Regions from separate parts of the Peribacillus sp. FSL K6-1552 genome, predicted to be linked through region 1. Evidence: riboswitches for the same ligand, from Rfam matches in the RefSeq annotation. Region 1 holds a riboswitch; each other region holds the start of a gene.
The links. A riboswitch is a leader RNA that binds a small molecule or an ion and turns the genes downstream of it on or off. The one in region 1 is predicted to bind S-adenosylmethionine.
Positions count from the first base shown of each region.

Region 2: it holds a riboswitch for S-adenosylmethionine, as region 1 does, so the genes downstream of both, NST21_RS05970 (methionine biosynthesis PLP-dependent protein) here and NST21_RS16795 (bifunctional homocysteine S-methyltransferase/methylenetetrahydrofolate reductase) in region 1, are expected to answer to the same signal.
Region 3: it holds a riboswitch for S-adenosylmethionine, as region 1 does, so the genes downstream of both, metK (methionine adenosyltransferase) here and NST21_RS16795 (bifunctional homocysteine S-methyltransferase/methylenetetrahydrofolate reductase) in region 1, are expected to answer to the same signal.
Region 4: it holds a riboswitch for S-adenosylmethionine, as region 1 does, so the genes downstream of both, NST21_RS25840 (O-acetylhomoserine aminocarboxypropyltransferase/cysteine synthase family protein) here and NST21_RS16795 (bifunctional homocysteine S-methyltransferase/methylenetetrahydrofolate reductase) in region 1, are expected to answer to the same signal.

Region 1 is NZ_JBBOST010000001.1:3,516,465-3,518,667, forward strand. It holds gene NST21_RS16795 (bifunctional homocysteine S-methyltransferase/methylenetetrahydrofolate reductase) at 1-879, opposite strand, end outside; SAM riboswitch class I at 983-1,081, opposite strand; gene NST21_RS16800 (MOSC domain-containing protein) at 1,208-1,843, opposite strand.
Region 2 is NZ_JBBOST010000001.1:1,238,199-1,240,401, reverse strand. It holds gene fumC (class II fumarate hydratase) at 1-200, opposite strand, end outside; SAM riboswitch class I at 566-679, shown strand; gene NST21_RS05970 (methionine biosynthesis PLP-dependent protein) at 764-1,876, shown strand; gene metC (cystathionine beta-lyase) at 1,873-2,203, shown strand, end outside.
Region 3 is NZ_JBBOST010000001.1:5,134,070-5,136,272, reverse strand. It holds gene pckA (phosphoenolpyruvate carboxykinase (ATP)) at 1-44, opposite strand, end outside; SAM riboswitch class I at 599-762, shown strand; gene metK (methionine adenosyltransferase) at 925-2,118, shown strand.
Region 4 is NZ_JBBOST010000001.1:5,365,119-5,367,321, forward strand. It holds gene NST21_RS25840 (O-acetylhomoserine aminocarboxypropyltransferase/cysteine synthase family protein) at 20-1,330, opposite strand; SAM riboswitch class I at 1,434-1,539, opposite strand; gene NST21_RS25845 (thioredoxin family protein) at 1,701-2,009, opposite strand; gene NST21_RS25850 (toprim domain-containing protein) at 2,013-2,203, opposite strand, start outside.

The DNA of each region.
Region 1 (2,203 bases):
TTTCGTCATTTTTTCTTCTACTGGAACTAAACTCCCAATCGCATTTTTCACAGATTGAATATGAAGTGGTGTTGTTCCACAACACCCACCGATTATCGTGGCACCCTGCTCACGAAGCTCAAGGGCACTTGAGCCAAAATATTCAGGCACTGCTTTATAAACTAGTCTTCCATCCACGTAATCCGGTAGGCTGGCATTTGGATAGATAGCGATAGCCGCATGCTTTGGCAAAGTCACTTCTTCCAAGGCGCGAATCATATGATGTGGACCTAGACGGCAATTCACACCAACAACATCAGCACCCAATTGCTCGAGTTTTTGAAATGCTTCATTTAAATGGATCCCATTTTGAAGATTACCTAATTCATGCATCGATACATTTGCAATAATTGGCAATTCCGTTTCTTTTTTAGCAATTTGCAACACGGTTTCAAGTTCTTCCAGATCATAAAATGTTTCAAGGAGAATCCCATCAGGATTTTCTATAAGCAGACTATATAGCTGCTCACGAAAACCTCGCTTAATTTCTTCCATGCTTAAATCCGATTTACGGATACTTCGCTGCGCCCCTATAGTACCAAATACAAATGCATTGCCTTTTGCAGCTTTTTTAGCAAGGATAACCCCCTGACGGTTAATTCGGCTTACTTCATCTTCAAGACCATGCCGTTTCAATTTATTAAAGTTAGCTCCGTAAGTATTCGATTGTAGAATATCAGCACCTGCTTCTAAATAGGCACGATGAATGGATTCAATTTGATCAGGATTAGTGCAGTTTAATTCCTCATAACATTGATCGATTCCATATGAGTATAATAATGTTCCCATTGCTCCTTCTCCAACCAGCATTCTTTCTTTCAATTCTTTACGAAAATCCATATGTACACCCTCTCTCAAAAACAATTCTGTTTTTGTCGTTTTCTATGAGTATGAGAGAAAAGAAAAAAAACCTTCTCAAAGAAGAAGGTTTTTTGAAACATTCTCCTCATCTATCAAGCTCTGCTTGCTGGATTTAGCACCTTTGCCTAAGCTGGTTGCTGAGGTTTCCTCGGGCCAGTCCCTCCACCTCTCTCGATAAGATCCATTTATAAAGTTTTCTTAACATTTCAAAATTTGTTTATATTTAATTTACATTAATAATCTGTCAATTTCAATAGTTTGATAGTCATTTTTTTCTTTTCTACTAAGATCAAACATCCTTCAAAGTTTAAACTCTCTTTAATATCCTTTGTTTCCAGTCCTCCGCTAACGAATCTACAGAAAGTAAAGCATGAGCTCCATCCTGTCCGTCTCGATTATGCAGGATCACTTCAGTTGCATAATATACTGAGATGTTTTCTTGAAGTCGATCTAATAAAACAATTTCATCTTGTTTTTTAATAACTCCTTCTTGAATGACCTTTGCAAAATAACCAGTAAAACTTGTTTTCATCACTGATGTCAAAAACTTAGGTTCTTGGTTAAAGTGAGAAATAGTCGAGCAAGGAATTCGTCCTTGGGTGATCTGAACAATTGTCCCACCTATTTGATAGATATCACCGATATACGTTTGAGTTTCCATCATCCCAGCTACTGTTAAATTCTCACCAAAAGCAGGGATATCAAGCTGTTTAGAGAATTTTTCATTCCAAAATGAGTAATGCTCAAAAGGATAAATGCACAATGCACGGTCAGGGCCTCCATGGAACTTTAGATTACCTACTCCGTCTCCAACTATTCCTGATTTTGTTACGGTCACATTATCCAAAGTTTTTTTATCCATAGCTGATAAAATCTTAACATTCGAAAACATTTCCTGTTTAGGCTTTCCGGCTTGAAGGGACACGATTTTTCCATTTTCCAATTAACATCTTCCAATCCTATTTACTTTATATCATCCTTATATGAATACATTATACTAAAAATTCATTTTATTCTGCATCTATTTTAATTACTTTACTATTTCGGAGAAGATAAAAACTTCTACTTCCGGGAGTAATGGTGGAAAATTACTGATTTTCAGAAAAATCGTACTATAGTTTCGGTAATTTGGTTGCTATTTCAGAATTAAATATGGTAGAATATGAACACAATATATAGTCGAAAAACAAAATCGGTCGCCTATATGTTGATTTCACGATTAATTTCCTCATTGTCGCTCTTCAGGGAGCGAATTTTTTTGCCTTCTTCAAATCCACTACTCAATCCCTACAATAAAGATCAG
Region 2 (2,203 bases), 2.3 Mb from region 1:
ACTTCTGAAAGATCACCAAGGTCATAGTTCACTTTAGCTGCCGCTTGCTTTACGTATGCAAACGCACGGACTAATTCAATCGGCATTTTTTCATTACCAATTTTGAAGTTGTTACGGCTTCTCTCGGTTTGTGCTCCCCAATACTTATCAGCAGGAACTTTCACTTCACCCATCGTATCTCGTTCGATTCTGTATTCCATGTGTTCTCCTCCTATGTTTGCACTATCCACCGAAAACCTTATGTATATGAAATGAATAATGACATATTATTAATTCTTCTCTCTATACATTGTACAAACTTTATTATTTTAAAGCAAAGAAACAGAACAAAACCTTCCCTATATTTCAGAAAATCCATTTAATTAAACAAAGTCTTTTAAAGAATCTCAACACCTTATACCATCGCGTTTTCCACAATATTTAGGGGTTTTTCATTGGACCAATCATGTTTTGAAAACGCTAGTCCTAATTAACCAATAAAGAATTATCGAGCAATATTTTCCCAGAATGTTCTTGACAGCACTTTATATATATAGTAAATTCAAAAGAAATTGAATAATCTAAACTCTTATCGAGAGAGGTATAGGGAATGGCCCGATGACACCTCAGCAACCTTCATTTGTTTCAAACCAATGAAAAGGTGCTAATTCCACAAGTTTGTGAACTTGGAAGATAAGAAGAATGACTCGTCCATACTTAACCAAGTCTTCTTCTTAAAGAAGACTTTTTTTATTTTATAAAACACAAAGGAGCAGTGAAAACTATGTATAAAACAGAAACATATCTTGCTCAACTAGGTAATCGCAGTGAAACCGCGACAGGAACAGTCAATCCGCCGGTTTACTTTTCGACAGCTTTCCGCCACGAAGGAATTGGCCAATCAACTGGATTCGATTATACAAGGACAGGTAATCCAACACGTCAACTTTTGGAACAATCCATCGCCAACCTTGAAAGAGGTGACCAAGGGTATGCCTGCAGTTCAGGAATGGCGGCCATCTCTACCATACTAGCCTTATTTAAATCAGGTGATGCATGGATAGTCAGCGAAGATCTATATGGTGGTACATATCGTTTGCTAGAACAAGGTTTTAAAAAATGGGGCTTACAGTGTGACTATGTAAACACTTGTTGTTTAGAGGATATCGAAAAAGCTATTACTCCTCAAACAAAAGCCATCTTTATCGAAACTCCCACTAACCCTCTTATGCAGCAAACAGATATTAGCGCTGTTGCCGCACTTGCCAAACAATTTAATTTACTTTTGATTGTTGACAACACTTTTTATACGCCGCTTCTGCAGCAGCCTATCCTGCTTGGAGCCGATATTGTAATCCATAGCGCAACGAAGTATCTCGGTGGTCATAATGATGTTCTGGCTGGACTAATCGTGGCTAAAGGTGCAGAATTATGTGATTCGATTGCCTTCCATCATAATGGAACAGGAGCGGTGTTGAGCCCATTTGATTCATGGCTGTTAATGCGCGGAATGAAAACCCTGGCACTGCGGATGGAACGTCATGAAAAGAACGCCAAAATCCTTGTAGATTATTTATCAGAACATGAATGTGTAACGGACGTCCTGTATCCCGGCAGAGGTGGTATGATTTCTTTCCGGATAATTGACGAAGCAGCGGTCAATCCATTTTTACAATCACTTTCATTAATTTCATTTGCAGAAAGTCTTGGAGGCGTTGAAAGCTTCATCACCTATCCGGCTACACAAACACATGCCGATATCCCTCTTGAAGTTAGAACTGCTAATGGGGTTTGTAATCGACTTCTACGCTTCTCGGTTGGCATCGAAGACAGCGACGATTTAATTCAAGACCTGCAACAAGCATTTGCACATGTAAAAAGGGAGGCACTACGATGACAAATCATGATTTCAGTTTTGAAACCAAATTACTTCATAACCAGCATAAATTCGATCCGACAACAGGCGGTGTGAGCGTCCCTATTCAGCACGCTTCCACTTTCCATCAAACTGATATCGATACATTCGGCAAGTACGATTACAGCAGGAGCGGAAATCCAACACGGGAAGCACTTGAAGATATCATTGCCGAGCTTGAAGATGGTACTCGCGGCTTTGCCTTTTCATCAGGTATGGCGGCCATTTCAACAGCATTCCTTCTGCTTTCTGCTGGCGACCATATCGTCATCTCAGAAGATGTGTATGGCGGTACGTTCCGGATGGTTA
Region 3 (2,203 bases), 1.6 Mb from region 1:
GCCAATAATTGGTGTAACTCATTAGAAACATCTACAGAATTCATATATGAGGTACCTTCCTTTGTTTTAAGTTTTTATATTACAATTAGTATAACACATTCACTTAAATAGTCTATACTATTTATTTTTTTTTGTGATATTTTTTATATGGTTTCCTTAATCATTTTTTAAAATGCGTTATGAACCGAGTACGGGTTCCTGCATATACTTGAATGGAGGAATCTGAACTGGGTGGTGTAATTAGGAAGAAAGCCCATTATCAAGATTAGAATCTTGATCGAATGGGTCTCGTTTCAGGAATATAAAAAAGGTTTGATTCTTTTATTTAATAGGAAGAAATTAAGAATAGAACAACTTGCTATTACATCAAAAGGCAAAATCCTAAAAAGTTATTATGCGGTTCGAAGTCCGCTTTTTCAAGTTCTTATATCTATGGTAATTTTCTACATTTTCGTTTGTTTTCTACATCGAAAATCCAATAATGACAGAGCATTAGCACATTTTTTTTCGTGAAAGCTGTGATGGGGAAAAATGTTCTTTTTCGAAAAGCATTGACAGAATCCGACCAAATACGATAATATCTTAAATTGTACGGATTCTCTTATCCCGAGTTGGTGGAGGGACAGGCCCTTTGAAACCCAGCAACCTGCCATATTGAACTTGACTCCAAGATCAATCGCCGAAAATAAAGCGATAGTTCTTCAAGGAATAGTGGTGATGGTGCTAACCTGAGCAAGGTAAAAAACCCTTGAACGATAAGAGTGAAAGGATAGATGACAGAATTTTAAACCTTTCCTCATTTGCCAGGGAAGGTTTTTGTGTTTTTTAGTAATTCTGTGTCTATAGTTGAAGCTAATAAGGGAAAACGAGTTCCGTAAAAAATCAGGCTTTTGCCTACAACATACTAACTTCCAAGGAGGAAATATGATGTCAAAGAAACGTCTATTTACTTCTGAATCTGTTACAGAGGGCCATCCGGACAAGATTTGTGATCAGATTTCAGATTCCATTTTAGATGCTATCCTTGCTAAGGATGCAAATGCACGTGTTGCGTGTGAAACAAGTGTAACAACAGGTCTTGTACTTGTTGCTGGTGAAATTACAACGTCCGCTTATGTGGATATTCCACGTATCGTTCGTGATACGATTGCAGGAATTGGTTACACACGTGCGAAATACGGTTTCGATGCTGAAACTTGTGCCGTATTGAGTTCTATTGATGAGCAATCTGCTGATATCGCAGCTGGCGTAGACAAAGCGTTGGAAGCTCGTGAAGGAACTATGTCAGATGAAGAAATCGATGCAATCGGTGCAGGGGACCAAGGGCTTATGTTCGGTTTTGCTTGCAATGAAACAGAAGAGCTTATGCCACTTCCGATTTCATTAGCTCATAAACTTTCATTCCGCTTGTCTCAAGTTCGTAAAGAAGAAACGCTTGCTTACTTACGTCCTGATGGTAAAACACAGGTAACGGTGGAGTATGATGAAAATAATCAACCTGTAAGAGTTGACACAATTGTTATTTCAACACAACATGATCCAGAAGTAACTCTTGAGCAAATTCAAGCTGACTTAAAAGAACATGTGATTAAAGCAGTTGTACCAGCTGAATTAATCGATGCTGGGACTAAGTACTTCATTAACCCAACTGGCCGTTTTGTAATTGGCGGACCTCAAGGGGATGCTGGTCTTACTGGACGTAAAATCATTGTTGATACGTACGGCGGATACGCTCGTCACGGTGGCGGTGCATTCTCCGGTAAAGATGCTACAAAAGTTGACCGTTCTGCGGCATACGCTGCTCGTTACGTTGCGAAAAACATCGTAGCTGCTGGCCTTGCTGACAAAGCGGAAGTACAATTGGCATACGCAATTGGTGTGGCAGAGCCTGTATCAATCTCGATTGATACATTCGGAACAGGAACAGTAAGCGAAGAAGTACTAGTTGATCTAGTACGCGCTAACTTCGACCTGCGTCCAGCTGGTATCATCAAAATGCTTGATCTTCGTCGCCCAATCTACAAACAAACAGCTGCTTACGGACACTTTGGCCGTACAGATGTTGATCTTCCTTGGGAACGCACAGATAAAGCTGAGATTTTAAAAGCACAAGCGTAATCAAATAAAAGTAAAAGGTGCCTCGCAACTAGCGAGGCACCTTTTTCAATTGTGAAATGGATTAAATTTGTCGACAGAGGGAATA
Region 4 (2,203 bases), 1.8 Mb from region 1:
AATGAACAGGTCTTTTTTATTAAACAGTTTTAGAAGTTAAGGAGACAATATTCGTCGCTTTTTCAATTGCCTGCTCTAAATCTTCTATTAAATCCTCTACGTTTTCTATACCAATCGATATGCGCACTTGATCAGCACTTACACCTGCTTTTGCTAAACCTACATCATTTAATTGTTGATGGGTCGTACTAGCAGGGTGGATAATTAAACTTTTAGCATCCCCTACGTTGGCTACATGCGACCATAATTCTACCGAATTGATAAGTTTTGCTCCAGCTTCGCGTCCACCTTGAATTCCAAAAGTCACAACAGATCCTGCTCCCTTAGGCAAATATTTGTCCGCCAGCGCTTTATCAGGGTGACTTCCATTACTAGGGTGCGAAACCCAGTTCACGGCAGGATGATTTTCCAAATATTGAATAACAGACTTAGTGTTCGAAAGATGCTCTTTCATTCTCACATGCAACGTTTCTAGCCCCAGCGTAAACTGGAACGCGCTTTGAGCACTTAACGTCGGCCCTAAATCACGAAGTAATTGCACACGAGCTTTTGTGATAAAGGCAGCAGGGCCGACTGCTTCAGAGTATACAATCCCATCGTAGCTTGGATCTGGTTCCGTAAAGCCAGGGTAGTTTGGTGAGTTCCAGTCGAATTTGCCCCCATCCACGATGATGCCTCCTAAGGTGGTTCCATTTCCCAAGAGCCATTTTGTAGCAGAGTGGATGACAATGTCCGCTCCAAAATCAATTGGCCGGCAAAGGTACGGGGTAGCAAAGGTATTATCGATAATGAGTGGTATGCCCGCATTGTGAGCAATGTCCGCTACAGCTTCAATATCAAGAATCCTTAGACTTGGATTTCCAATTGTTTCCGCAAATATAGCCTTCGTTCTAGGCGTGATGGCTTTTTTGAAATTTTCAGGGTCATCAGGAGAGACGAACTTCACTTTTATCCCATATTTAGGAAGAGTATTTTCAAAAAGATTATACGTACCGCCATACAATGTAGAAGCGGACACTATTTCATCTCCTGCACCAGCAATATTTAGGATTGACAGTGTAATGGCAGCCATTCCACTTGCTGTTGCCAGTCCGCCGATACCACCTTCCAACAAGGCCATTCTTTCTTCGAAAACACTGACCGTAGGATTATGAAGTCGTGTATAAATATAGCCATTTTCCTTTAAGCCAAATAAATTTGCTGCATGGTCAGTATCTTTGAACAAGTATGCATTGCTCTGATAAATAGGCACTGCACGTGCACCCGTTTCATCTACTTGAAGACCTCCGTGAACACTCAATGTTTCGAAACGCAACTTTTTCTCTGCCATAAGATTTCTCCCCTTTTTCTATGGATTTAGTTGGAATTAAGAATCAGGCCTTCCTCTTTTAACAAGCAAAAAAACCACTTCATAAGAAGAGGCTTATATACTCTCCTCATCTTCCAGAGCCAATACTCTGTTGGAATTAGCACCGTATATAAATTTATACCGGTTGCCGGGCTTCGTCGGGCCAGTCCCTCCGCCACTCTTGATAAGAACTATTAAATTTAGCAGTTACTTTCTTAATTCAAAATATAGCACTTTAGAATTATCCAGTCAATCAATTATTTGAATATTCTTATTTCAATTCCCCATCAACTATATCGTTTATTCACTACTTTTCTACAGCTAAAAAGCCAACCCATATTGGATTGGCTTTTTAGCTTATTTCCTTAAGCATTCCGTACAAATAAGGAACAGACTGAAAGGCATAAATTTTTTTCCGCAGCTGCCCTTCTTTAAATAGTAATAAACAAGGTACACTCTCAATTTCATATGATTCGGCGATTGTTTGGACATAGTTCATATTCATCTTTCCTGCCTTCAAGTCTGGAAAAAGCTCCAATGATATCGTAAGCATCCTAGATGCCACCTGACAGGTCCCACACAAAGGTGTATATAAATATAAGCAAAAGGTTTCCCCTTCTTCAACAGCAAGCCTACAATCTTCTTCTTTCAATTCTTGCATCAATTAGTCGTTCACCCTTTGACTTAAAAATTTCATTTTCACATTCATATTGGCAGATAGGAGCACTGTAGCGATATGATGTTCGGGGGCACTTTCCACTTCTTTGTACATTTTATTGATATACAAGTGGCTTGCTTCCGGCATTTCCCTTCGGAATTGCTTCCGTAGCTTTTCTCCTGAATCATCTGCGTCAA